DNA from 3 places in the Streptomyces sp. NPDC001980 genome. Region 2 is predicted to be linked to each of the others. Evidence: riboswitches for the same ligand, from Rfam matches in the RefSeq annotation. Region 2 holds a riboswitch; each other region holds the start of a gene.
What was found. Region 2 has a riboswitch for cobalamin ahead of ABT137_RS18290 (SCO2321 family membrane protein). Riboswitches for the same ligand answer to the same signal wherever they lie in the genome.
Positions count from the first base shown of each region.

Region 1: it holds a riboswitch for cobalamin, as region 2 does, so the genes downstream of both, metE (5-methyltetrahydropteroyltriglutamate--homocysteine S-methyltransferase) here and ABT137_RS18290 (SCO2321 family membrane protein) in region 2, are expected to answer to the same signal.
Region 3: it holds a riboswitch for cobalamin, as region 2 does, so the genes downstream of both, ABT137_RS10525 (cobalamin biosynthesis protein) here and ABT137_RS18290 (SCO2321 family membrane protein) in region 2, are expected to answer to the same signal.

Region 1 covers NZ_JBEOYD010000032.1:72,618-76,873, forward strand. Annotated here, with positions in the region: gene mhpD (2-keto-4-pentenoate hydratase) at 1-151, opposite strand, end outside; gene ABT137_RS36670 (IclR family transcriptional regulator) at 226-966, shown strand; gene ABT137_RS36675 (aminotransferase class IV family protein) at 1,000-1,869, opposite strand; cobalamin riboswitch at 1,986-2,201, shown strand; gene metE (5-methyltetrahydropteroyltriglutamate--homocysteine S-methyltransferase) at 2,373-4,256, shown strand, end outside.
Region 2 covers NZ_JBEOYD010000010.1:252,003-256,258, reverse strand. Annotated here, with positions in the region: gene ABT137_RS18300 (energy-coupling factor transporter transmembrane component T) at 1-97, opposite strand, end outside; gene ABT137_RS18295 (SCO2322 family protein) at 192-818, opposite strand; gene ABT137_RS18290 (SCO2321 family membrane protein) at 815-2,038, opposite strand; cobalamin riboswitch at 2,153-2,295, opposite strand; gene ABT137_RS18285 (phosphotransferase family protein) at 2,333-2,983, shown strand; gene ABT137_RS18280 (antibiotic biosynthesis monooxygenase family protein) at 3,012-3,392, opposite strand; gene ABT137_RS18275 (ATP-grasp domain-containing protein) at 3,491-4,256, opposite strand, start outside.
Region 3 covers NZ_JBEOYD010000005.1:352,460-356,715, forward strand. Annotated here, with positions in the region: gene ABT137_RS10520 (cobyric acid synthase) at 1-815, opposite strand, end outside; gene ABT137_RS10525 (cobalamin biosynthesis protein) at 812-1,762, opposite strand; cobalamin riboswitch at 1,864-2,003, opposite strand; gene ABT137_RS10530 (hypothetical protein) at 2,187-2,414, opposite strand; gene ABT137_RS10535 (inorganic phosphate transporter) at 2,433-3,683, opposite strand; gene ABT137_RS10540 (lysozyme) at 3,858-4,256, opposite strand, start outside.

The DNA.
Region 1 (4,256 bases), on a different contig from region 2:
CCACGCCCCGCTCCACGTGCAGCCGCTGCACCGCGTACGCGGTCTCGATGTCGTCCTCGGGGAGGAGGGTGCGGACGGGGGCGCAGGGAGTGCCGGTGCGGGTGGCTTCGTCGAGGACGTCGGCCACCTTGGTGACGAGGTCAGGGCTCATGCCGACAGGTATAGGCGGGCGGCGGGAAACCCGGCAAAATATGTTCCGTGGTACGGAACAGCGATCAAGGAAACATGCTCGACAAGGCGATGGCGGTCCTGGACTGCTTCCGCCCGGACGGCGGCGCGTTCCGCCTCACGGAACTGGCCGAGCGCTCCAAGCTGCCCAAGACCACCGTGTTCCGGCTCTGCGCCGAGCTGGTCCGGCTCGGCCTGCTGGAACGGGACGCGGACACCTACCGGCTCGGCGGCGCCCTCTTCGAACTGGGCTCGCTGGTGCCGCGCCGGCACGACCTGCGGGAGGCCGCGCTGCCGTTCCTCCAGGACCTGTTCGAGGCCACCCACGAGACCGTGCACCTCGGGGTGCGCGAGGGCCACGAGGTGGTCTACGTCGAGCGCATCCACGGCCACGACGCGCTGCGGCTGCCGTCCCGGATCGGCGGCCGGCTCCCGCTGACCTGCACCGGGGTCGGCAAGGCCCTGCTGGCGTTCTCGGGCGCCGAACTGGTCGAGGAGGTGCTGGCGGCGCCGCTCCCCCGCCTCACCCCGCACTCGGTCACGGACCCCGGCCGGCTGCGCACGGCCGTCGAGCAGGCCCAGGTCGCGGGCCTCGCCTACGAGGAGGAAGAGGCCGCGGTGGGGGTCAGCTGCATCGCGGCCCCCGTCTTCGCCGGGCCGACGGCGGTCGCGGCGCTCTCGGTGGCCGTACCGTGCGGCCGCTTCCGCCCGGCACAGCTGGCCCCGGCGGTGCGGACGGCGGCCCTGGGCCTCTCCCGGGCGCTGCGCGGGGCCAGACACCCGGCGGGACCGGCGTGAACACGGCTGTGACCGGAATTTTCCCGGCAACCCCTAGATGATCTGCCAGGGGTTGGTCTCGTAGCAGTCCACGAGCAGGTCCGTGACGGCCGGGTCGACGGCCAGCGCCGTCCCGTCGATGCTCGCCACCGGCACGGCCGGCGAGATCGAGTTCGCCAGGAAGGCCGAGCAGTCCGGGGAGCCGGACGCACCGGCCACCAGGTCCGCGAGCCGGATCTCACGCCGCTCGGACGGGATGCCCTTGGCCGCCAGCCCCCGCTGCAGCAGCTGCATCGTGATGCCCGGCAGCATGGCGGCCTCGGGCCAGACGACCCGTTCCCGGTCGTAGAAACCGATGTTGGAGACCGACGCCTCGCTGATCCGGCCGTACCGGTCGGTGAACAGCGCGTCGTCGTACCCGGCGAGCACCGCCTGCCGCCGACGGTGCGTGAGCCCGAACGTCCCGGCGTGCTTGAGGTGGGGCAGGTCCCGCTCGTACTCGACCGCCCGCAGTCGCACCGGCGCGGTCTGCGCCTGTGCCGGGGCGCTCGTCGCCACAGCCAGGTCTGGCTCGACGGGCTCGCCCCGCAGCACGTCACCGAGCCTCCTGGTGAAGGCTGTCACCCGGACCGACACCGCGTCCGGGCCCCCGTCGAGGGCGTGCCGCACACAGCCCCGCACCCGCTCTGCGTCCAGCCCCCTGCCGAACAGTTCGCGCGCGCTCTCGTCCAGCCGCGTCAGGTGCAGATCCAGCCCCCGGACCGCGCCGTCCCGCACCTGCATCGAGGTGAAATGCGCGTAGTTGGCCCGCGCGAGCACCGTCAGATCCGCATTGTCCGCTTCAGCCCCGTTGATTTCCACCCGGTCGATGACGATCCCTCTCTCCCCGTTGCCCACTGCCTGGCGGCCATGTCCCGGCCACATTAGGCGCGCGCAGAGCCGGTTCGAAAGCGAACCGGATCGAAAGCGAGCCGGATCGAAAGCGAGCCAGCTCGACTGCCGCGCCGTCGACGACACCCCGGGCCGCTTTCGGGGCGGGTTAAGCTGACCGTGCAGCTGGTTCGCCCTGTCAGCCAGACGGGACGTCGCAAGAGGGAACCCGGTGGGAATCCGGGACTGCCCCGCAGCGGTGAGCGGGAACGACCGCCGTCATACGCACTGGATCCACCGGGTCCGGGAAGCGACGGCCAGTAGGTGTCCTCCGGACGGAGGGCGTGCCCGCGAGTCCGAAGACCTGCCATCTGCCCGCGCGCGAACCACTCGTGCGCGGACATCCCGGTGACCTCGTGGGCGGGTCGGCGTGCATATCGGACGGTCGGTCGCGTACTCGTTCACGGCGTACGACCGTTGCCGTCCGGTTCGTCACCCCTTCGCGCTCTCGTCCCGTCGCCGGGATCTCAGGGAATCGTCTCGCGAAGGAGATCTCCGTGACAGCCAAGTCCGCAGCCGCGGCAGCCCGGGCCACCGTGTACGGCTACCCCCGCCAGGGTCCGGCCCGGGAGCTGAAGAAGGCAATCGAGAGCTACTGGAAGGGCCGGGTCACCGCCGACGCCCTGCGGGCCTCCGCCGCCGAACTGCGCCGGTCCACCTGGCGGCAGCTCGCCGAGGCCGGCATCCACGAGGTGCCGACCGGCGACTTCTCGTACTACGACCACGTCCTCGACACCACCGTGATGGTCGGCGCGATCCCCGACCGCCACCGGGCCGCCGTCGAGACCGACGAGCTCGACGGCTACTTCGCCATGGCCCGCGGCACGCAGGACATCGCGCCGCTGGAGATGACGAAGTGGTTCGACACCAACTACCACTACCTGGTGCCGGAGTTGGGCCCCGACACCGCCTTCGCCACGAACTCCGCCAAGCAGATGGGCGAGCTGACTCAGGCGCTGGCCCTCGGCCTCGCCGCCCGGCCGGTGCTGGTCGGCCCGGTCACCTATCTGCTGCTCGCCAAGCCGGCGCCCGGCGTGCCCGCCGGCTTCGACCCGCTCACCCTCCTCGACCGGCTGCTCCCGGTGTACGCCGAGGTGCTCGCCGACCTGCGGGCGGCCGGTGCCGAGTGGGTGCAGCTCGACGAGCCGGCCCTGGTGCAGGACCGCACCCCGGCCGAACTGAACGCCGTCACCCGCGCCTACCGCGACCTCGGCGCCCTCGCCGACCGGCCGAAGCTGCTGGTCGCCTCCTACTTCGACCGGCTCGGCGAGGCCCTGCCGGTGCTGGCCAAGGCCCCGGTCGAAGGGCTCGCCCTCGACTTCACCGAGGCGGCGGCCGCCAACGTGGACGCCCTGGCCGCCGTCGGCGGACTGCCCGGCAAACGGCTGGTCGCCGGTGTCGTCAACGGCCGCAACATCTGGGTCAACGACCTGTCGAAGTCCCTGTCCACCCTCGGCACCCTCCTCGGGCTCGCCGACCGGGTCGACGTCGCCGCCTCCTGCTCCCTCCTCCACGTACCGCTGGACACCGCCGCCGAGCGGGACATCGCACCGCAGATCCTGCGCTGGCTGGCCTTCGCGAAGCAGAAGACGGCCGAGATCGTCACCCTCGCCAAGGGCCTCGCCCAGGGCCCCGACACCGTCGCCGCCGAACTCGCCGCCAACCGCGCCGACCTGGTCTCCCGGGCCGGTTCACCGATCACCCGTGACTCCGCCGTGCGGGCCCGCGCCGCGGCCGTCACCGAGGCCGACGCCCGCCGCTCCCAGCCGTACGCCGAACGCTCCGCCGCCCAACGCGCCCACCTGAGGCTGCCGTTGCTGCCCACGACGACCATCGGCTCGTTCCCGCAGACCGGCGAACTGCGCACCGCGCGTGCGGACCTGCGGGCGGGCCGGATCGACACGGCCGGTTACGAGGAGCGGGTGCGGGCCGAGATCCAGGAGGTGGTCGCCTTCCAGGAGAAGGCGGGCCTGGACGTCCTGGTGCACGGCGAGCCCGAACGCAACGACATGGTCCAGTACTTCGCCGAGCAGCTCACCGGCTACCTGGCCACCCAGCACGGCTGGGTCCAGTCCTACGGCACCCGGTACGTCCGCCCGCCGGTCCTCGTCGGCGACATCTCCCGCCCCGAACCGATGACCGTGCGCTGGACATCGTACGCCCAGTCCCTCACCGGCCGCCCGGTCAAGGGCATGCTCACCGGGCCGGTCACCATGCTGGCCTGGTCCTTCGTCCGCGACGACCAGCCCCTCGGCGACACCGCCCGCCAGGTCGCCCTCGCCCTGCGCGACGAGGTGAACGACCTGGAGGCGGCGGGCACTTCGGTGATCCAGGTCGACGAGCCCGCGCTGCGCGAGACCCTTCCGCTGCGGGCCGCCGAC
Region 2 (4,256 bases):
GCCGGCGCGGGGGTAGGGCCGCTCGCCCGCGCTTGCGGGGTGCCGCTGCGCCCACCCTCCCCCACTCTCGGCTTCGTTCGAGCGGGGGGACCCCCATCGCCCCAGCGGCACGACTGCCCGCAGCCAGGACGTGCCCCGTAAGGGGCGCGGGGAACTGCGCGATCAGCCCCCACCGGCCCGCACTGTGACGCTCACGCATTCTTCCGCCGCCGTGCCTGCCAGAAAGCCCCCGCTGCGAGAACCACGACAACTCCCGCTCCCGCTACCAGCCCGAGCGACGGCCCGCTGCCCGACGACGTACCCCCGGCCCCCGCCGCCACCTTCTCCCCGCACCCCCGCGACGGATACCCCCCGATCGCACACAACAACGCGTTCGTGTCGTACCGCAGCGGCTTCGCCACCGTCGCCAGTGCCTCCGCCGTCGTCGCGTCCTCGGACACCACCGCGCAGGCCGTCCGCCGGGCAGGCGGCCGCTCTCCCGAGGGCGCGTCCGCCGTCGTACCGAAGTCGACGACCAGCCCCACCCGCTTCCGGCCCCCGACGGCGGGGGTGCCCCCGCAGATCGTCCCGAAGTCCGCCGTACCGCGCGGGCGCGACGCGTCCGACGAGTCCTCGCTCACCGCGAAGCGGAAGCCCTCGACCGAACCGTCGGCAGGCTGCGCGGTGGAGGGGCCCTGCGTGGCGTACGTCCAGTGCGCGCCGTCCCGTTCCCAGAAGGACCAGTAGCGGTAGCCGGTGGCCGCCGCCGGCCCGGCGGCCGTCGCGCACAGCGTCAGCGCGGCCAGGAGCAGCAGCGCCGCACGGCGGACCGCGGTCACGGCTGCTGCTGCTTCCGGCGGCCGCTGAACAGGAAGCCGATGCCGATACCGGCGACGAGCCCGGTGCCGACGATCCACCACACGCTGTTGCCCGACTTCTTCTCCCCGGCATGCCTCTCGGCGTGCTGCGCGGCGGCGGCCCGCGGGGCCGGTCCGGTCGCGTTCAGCGCCGTCACCAGGTTCGTGCCGCCGAAGTCGCGCGGGTCCGCGCCCATCGCGTGCGCCGCGAGGATCAGCTCGGCGTAGGCCGCGGGCCCGCTCTGCTCCGCCCACTGCGCGGCGTGCGCCTCCAGCCAGGCGTACGGCTTCCGCGCCTGCTCGGTCCAGCCCTGCGCGGCCAGGGCGACGACCGAGTCGGCGGTGTTGCCGTAGTCCGGCTGCGGCTTGGCGCCGGGGAGTGCGGAGACCAGGTGGCCGGTAGCGGACATGGCGTCCGCCAGGTACGCGGCGCCGTTGCGGGCCACGTCCTCCCGCGTGAGCGTCTTGCCGGAGTCGGCGCAGGCGGAGCCCTTCGCCGGGGCCTTCCCGGCCGCCGTCGCGAACCCCTTGCCGAGGGCTCCGAGCACCCCGGCCGCGGTGGCGTCCGCGTTGGCGGCCAACTTCCCCTTCTTGTCGGGCTGGTAGGCGAGCGCACCGCCGCCGTCATCGGCGCACGGGACGGACCACTTGGCGAGGAGGTCGTACGGCGACCGGTCCGCGCTCGCGCCGGCCGCCGCGAGCGCCCCGATGACCACGCCGGTGGAGTTGGTGTCGCTGGGGGAGCCCGGGGTGTAGCCCCAGCCGCCGTCCTTGTTCTGCACCGACTTCAGCCAGGTCACGGCCTTGCCCGCGGCGGCGTCGTGCCCGCCGGCCGCCTTCAGCGCCTGCACGGCGGCGGCCGTGCTGTTCGTGTCGACGGTCACCTTGGCGTCACAGGCTGCCGTCGGCTCGGCGCGGAACGCGGCGAACGAGCCGTTCGCGCACTGCTGCCCGGCCAGCCAGTCCACCGCCTTCACGGCCGGGGTCACCCCCACCGCGTGCTGGGCCAGCAGGGCGAGGGACTGGCGCCAGACGCCGTCGAACTTGGGGTCCGAGCTGCCGTACAGCCCCGACGGGAGCACCGCCGACGCGGACGGCGACGGGGACGCGGTACCGGTGGCCAGCGCGGTCGTCGCGGGAGTGGCGGCACCGATGACGGCGGTGGCGGCCAGCACCCCGGCGGTGCGGCGGAGGACGGTCATGGTCGGCGGGTGCCTCTCCCTGCGGGGAGCCGGGCAGCACGGGACACCCCGGCGGCTCGGCTCCGTAAACCTCGACGGTGCCGTGCGACGACGGGTGCCGGCGCACACGAGCCGATCAACGTCCCGGGCGCGGCGGTCCGGCTTGCCACAGGGTGTGTGGCTCACGGTTGCGGGTCAGCGCCGGAATTGCACCGGCTTCCCCCCGTACGGGTGATGACGACCCGGCTACCTTACCGGCCGCCGACGGGAAGCTGAGAGGGGGCTGTGCGGAGACCGTTTCGTTATGGTCATGCCATGACGGGGAGACTGCTCGGGTCGGGGCGTTCGGCCGACGTGTACGAGATCGACGAGGCGTGGGTGCTGCGCCGGGACCGGGACGGCTGGGGGGACGCGGCCGCCGAGGGCGCGGTGATGACGTACGTACGGGAGCACGGGTACCCGGCGCCCCGGGTGCGGCCGTCCGGGTCCCGTACCGAACTGGTCATGGAGCGGCTGTCCGGGCCGACCATGCTGGCGGCGCTGCTGGCGGGGGAGTCGGGCCCGGCGGAGGGCGGTGCGCTGCTCGCCTCGCTGCTGCGGCGGCTGCACGCGGTGCCCGGGCGGGACCCGGCCGACCCCGGCACCCGGGTCCTCCACCTCGACCTGCATCCGGACAACGTGATGTTGACCCCCGACGGCCCCCGGGTCATCGACTGGACCAACGCGGAGGACGGGCCGCCCGGACTCGACTGGGGCATGTCCGCGGTGATCCTCGCCCAAGTGGCCCTCGGCGCATACCCGTTGGCCCACGACATGCTGGCGGCCCTGCTCGCCGATCCGGGCGAGCTCACCGAGGAGGGGCTGACGGAGGCCCTGCGCCGACGGGCGGCCAATCCGACGATGAGCCGAGGGGAAGTCGAAGTGCTCGGTGCGGCAGGGCAGTTGATACGGTCGATCGCCTTCTAGCCTTCTAGCCTTCTAGCCTTCTAGCCTTCTAGGCCTCTGGCGCCGCGTCTGCGGACTGCCCCCGCGTGAAACCGTGACTCCGTTCCACCTTCGCCACATGCAGGGTGTAGCTCTCGTACCACTCGGCCCGCCCGCGCTTCTGCGCCGCGCGGTGCTCGGCGTCGGTCCGCCACTGCGTGAGGGCGTCGGCGTCGCGGAAGTACCCGACGGTGATGCCCAGCCCGCCGGGGGTCTGCGCGTGGTCCATGCCCAGGTACCCGGGGATGTCCTTCACCAGCTCTTCCATGCGTGCGTTGGTCTCGCTGTAGCCGCTCTGGTCCTGGGTGCGCACCGTGGTGAAGACGGCCACGTAGTAGGGGGGTTCATGGGCCTCGACGGGCGCGACAGGCCCTTCCGGGGGATTGGTCATGGCGTCACCGTAGGGCGGGACGCGCCCGGCGATCCAGCGTCTTTCCCGAACGGGACGCGCAAGGGATCGAACTCTTGACCAAAGCCGCTGGGCAGCCGCTAGGCGGCGTTGGCGAGTGGTGCGATGCCCGCCGACAGGTGGCGGGCCATCCGGCGCAGCGCGTCGTGGCAGTCGGCCGGGGTCTCGCCGACCGCGACCCAGAGGGCCAGCCGGTCGGCGGCGGTGGCGTGCGGGCCGGCGGCGACGTGGTTGCCGGTGTGCTGGGTGAGGAGCATGCGGTCGGCGCCGGGTTCGTGGGCGGCGTCCGGGGAGAGGTCCAGGTGGTCGAGGCGGCCGGTGGCGGCCGGGTAGGCGAACTGGACCGCGGCCGCCCGCTGCCGGCTGGGCGTGGTGTCGGCCGCCTCGCCGGTGGCCAGGGCGGCCGCGGCCCGGGCCAGGTCGACGCCGGTGGCCCGTCTGACGAGGAGCGGGATCAGGTCGCCCGGGAGATGCGGGGCGACGTCGGTGACCCGGGGGCCGCGGTCGGTGAGGGTGAGGCCGATGTGCAGGACACCCCGGTCGATGCCGAGGGCGTGCACGGTGCGGTCGACGGCCAGGCGCAGGAAACGGTTGTGCAGCAGGCCGTCGTGGGCGTGCACGGTGTGCCGCAGCGGCTGCCGGGCGGGCGCCGGGCCCAGCGTGGTACGGGTGATGGCGGCGATGCGGATCTCGCCGTCGAGGACGACCGTCTCGGCCGAGACGCGGGGCGCGCCGGGGTCGTCGGCGTCGCCGGTGGGGACGGTGTGGCCGGTCAGCAACGCGCGCAGCGCGGGCGGGTCGGTACAGGCTTCGGCCGCGGCGAGGGAGGGGCCGGGCAGCCCCAAC
Region 3 (4,256 bases), on a different contig from region 2:
TCCTCGCCGACGGGCGGGGCCGTGTTCGACTCCCGGACGGTCCCGCGCAAGGAGACCCTCCCCCACGCTCGGCTTCGCTCGCGCGGGGGGACCCCCATCCCGTCCTCCTCGTCGATGCCGAGCCCGTGCCGGAAGGGGAGGACGCCGTAGGTGTGCCGCCCGGTGAGCCCGTGGAGCATGTCGAGGCCCGGCTCCAGGAGGGAGACGTCTCCGCGGAACTTGTTGACGAGGAACCCGGCGACGAGGGCCTGGTCCTCCGGCGAGAGCAGCGCGACGGTCCCGAAGAAGGAGGCGAAGACGCCGCCGCGGTCGATGTCGCCGACCACGAGCACGGGCAGCCCGGCGTTCCGGGCGATCCCCATGTTCACGATGTCGGTCCGGCGCAGGTTGATCTCCGCCGGACTGCCCGCCCCCTCACAGATCACCGCGTCATACGTGCCCCGCAACTCGGCGAGACAGTCGAGCACGGTCCCGAGCAGCTTCTGCTGCCGTCCGCCGTGATAGCCACGCGCGCTCAGCTCACCGACCGGCTTGCCGAGCAGCACGACCTGACTGCTCTGCTCGCCGCCGGGCTTGAGCAGCACGGGGTTCATCAGCGCGGTCGGCTCCACCCGGCAGGCCTGCGCCTGCATGGCCTGCGCCCGCCCGATCTCGGCACCCTCGCGCGTGACAAAGGAGTTGAGGGACATGTTCTGCGCCTTGAACGGCGCGACCTTCACACCCTGCCGCACCAGCCACCGGCAGATACCGGCGGTGACGACACTCTTCCCGGCGTCGGAGGTGGTACCGGCCACGAGGAGACCGCCGTTGTTCATGACGCCCTTCCCGAGAGCGATCCGCGCAGCAGCGCCCCGGCCGCGCTCACCCCCAACGCCAGCCACCCCACCCGCCGCGACAACCGCACCGCCCGTTCGATGTCCGCGACTTCCACAGCGCGCCCCTCCCCGTTCAGCACCGGCCGGTGCTCGACCCGCCCCCCGTACGACAACGTCCCCCCGAGCCGCACCCCCAACGCCCCGGCGAACGACGCCTCCACGGGCCCCGCGTTGGGACTCGGATGCTTCGCCGCGTCGGCCCGCCAGGCCCGTACGGCTCCCCGCCGGTCATCCCCGGCCACCGCGGCCAGCACGGCGGTGAGCCGGGCCCCCGGCCACCCGGCCACGTCGTCCAGCCGGGCCGAAGCCCACCCGTACCGCCGGTACCGCGCCGACTTGTGCCCCACCATGGCGTCCAGGGTGTTGACGGCCCGGAACCCCACAAGACCGGGGACGCCGCCCACGGCTCCCCACACCAGCGCGCCCACGACCGCGTCGCTCGTGTTCTCGGCGACGGACTCCACGACCGCCCGGGCGATCCCGTCGGCGTCCAGGGCCTGCGGATCCCGTCCGCACAGATGCGGCAGCCGGGCGCGGGCCGCCTCGACGTCGCCCGCCGCCAGGGCCCGCCCGATGCCGCGGGCCTCGCGCGCGAGCGAAGTACCGCCGACCACGGCCCAGGTGGCCGCGCCGGTGAGGGCCACGGACGCGGCGGTGGACGGTCGTACGATCCGCTGGGCCACGGCGCCCAGCGCCGCAGCGCCGCCGGCGCACACGGCGGTGTGCAGTGCGCCCCACCCGCGGTGGTCCCGCCACAGCACCCGCTCCACGGCCCCGGCCGCCCGCCCGAACACGGCGACCGGATGCCCCCGGCGCGGATCGCCGAGCAGCAGATCACCGAGGAGGCCGGCGGCGGCGCCGTACGCGAAGACGCGATCGGCACCCATCGGCTCAGCCGGCCGCGGGGTCGGGGACGGGCCGGGTACTCAACCTCGATCGGCAGCCGCGCATGGCGTTATGTCCTCACTCAGGGTGTCCGCGCCCTGGTTCGACGAGACCGGCGGTGGGAGTTCCTGGCTTCCGGGGATTGCTACCCCGGTGACAGTGGCGGGACCGCGCCGGATTCACACCGGCTTCCTCCCTTGCCGCCGTACATGGCTCCGGAAGTCCACCACGCCCCCGGAAGACCCGTCAACTTGCCTTTGACCTGCGAGGGGAGTGTGTGGGAAGGCCCACACCGGTTGTCCAGCGGGGCTTGTGGGGCATGCGGAAGGCTCCTCTCCGGGCGGACGGAGAGGAGCCTTCGCGGCGCCGACGAGGCCCTTTGTGTCAGGCCTTCTCGTATCAGGCCTTCTGCCAGGCCTTCTTGTCTCAGGCCTTCGCCACGATCAGGTGGATGCCGTAGGCCACGGCGGCCGCGCAGCCGGCGAAGCAGAGGTAGGCGGCCGTCACGGCCAGGGCCGCGGAGTCGCCCTGGGCGGTGGCGCGTTCGCGGGCGGACAGGCCCTTGACGCCGAGGGTGAAGAGGGCCACCAGGCCCACGGTGGCCACGAGGCTGACGCCGAAGACGGAGCCGATGGCTGCCCAGTCGATGTTCATGTCGGTTCTTCCTCGGGGTCAGACGGTGGCGGCCGGGTCGGTCGCGGGAGCGGCCGGGGCGGAGGCGGGGGCGGGGATGGTGGCGGTCAGGTCGTCCGTGACCGTGACCGGGCCCGCGGGCGGTGGGGTCACGGCGGCGATCGCCGTGGTCACCACGCCGGCCGGCTCCTCGGTGCCGACGACGTTGCTGCTGTCCACGACCTCGCGGCGGGAGAGCTTCCAGATCGCGGCGCTGGAGGCCACGAGGAAGACGGCGACGACGGCCGTGCCCCAGTCGCCGAGGTCCGTCACGGACTCGGCGAGCGCGCCGACCACCGCGGCGGCCGGGAGCGTGAGCACCCAGGCGACCATCATGCGGGTCGCGGTGGACCAGCGGACCGTGCCGCCCTTGCGGCCGAGGCCCGCGCCCATCACGGAGCCCGAGACGACGTGCGTGGTGGAGAGCGAGAAACCGAGGTGGGAGGAGGCCAGGATGGCGGTGGCCGCGCTGGTCTGGGCGGCGAAGCCCTGCTGCGGCCGGAGGTCGGTCAGGCCCGTGCCCATGGTGCGGATGATCCGCCAGCCGCCGATGTAGGTGCCGAGCGCGATGGCGAGGCCGGCCGAGAGGATGACCCAGGTGGGAGGGTTCGAGCCGGGGGCGATGGCACCGCCCGCGATCAGCGCGAGGGTGATGATGCCCATCGTCTTCTGCGCGTCGTTGGTGCCGTGCGCGAGCGAGACCAGGCCGGCGGAGGCGATCTGGCCGGCGCGGTAGCCCTTGCGGGTGGCCTCGTCCTCGGCGTTCTTCGAGAGCGTGTAGGAGAGGCGGGTGGAGAGCGCCGCCGCCAGGCCCGCGACGACGGGGGCGGCGACCGCCGGGAGCAGGACCTTGGTGACGAGCACGTCGCCGTGGACCGCGCCGAAGCCCGCGGAGGCGACGGTGGCGCCGATCAGACCGCCCATGAGGGCGTGCGAGGAACTGGAGGGCAGGCCCACCAGCCAGGTCACCAGGTTCCAGAGGATGGCGCCGACGAGGGCGGCGAAGATGACCTCGGGACGAATGCCGTTCTCGTCGACGAGACCCTTGGAGATCGTGTTGGCGACCTCCACCGAGAGGAAGGCGCCCACCAGGTTGAGCGCGGCGGACATCGTCACCGCGATCTTGGGCTTGAGCGCACCGGTCGAGATGGTCGTGGCCATCGCGTTGGCGGTGTCGTGGAAACCGTTCGTGAAATCAAACGCGAGTGCGGTGACCACCACAATCGCGAGGATCAGCGAGAAGTTTTCCATTTACCCAGGCAATCTTTCGAGGTCATTGGCTGTTGGACCGTAGGCAACCTGAATGAACGGAAGATGAACTGAGGGGGTCTTGGTGGTGTATGGGGTCGATTTCAGGGCGGCCCTGGGTGGGGCGAGCCGAGGCCGCCGTCCCGGTTCCGGTCCGGCGGCCCGGTCGCCGCTTGGCTAGAGGCCCAGGGTGAACGCCTTCAACCGGTCCGCCGACCCGTTGAAGAGATTCTGGTCACCCGGCAGGCTGCCGCTGTTGTCGTACTGCCAGAAGGTCCACGACTTCCATCCGGCCGGCAGCGTCCCGGCGTCCGCCGAGCCGTGGCGGGCGATCCACAGCGCGTGGTCGGCGGCGAAGGCGCTGCTGCCGCCGGTGCAGAGGTTCCACCAGTTCGTGGTCGTGTAGATCACCGGCCGCCGGCCGGTCTCCCGCTTCAGCTCGTCACTGAAGGACCTGATCCACTTGACCATCCGGGAGTTGCTCAGCCCGTAGCACTTGTGCTTCTTGTCGTACGGGTTGTACTCGACGTCGAGCGCGGGCGGCAGCGTCCAGCCGTCCGCCGTCCAGGTGCCGCC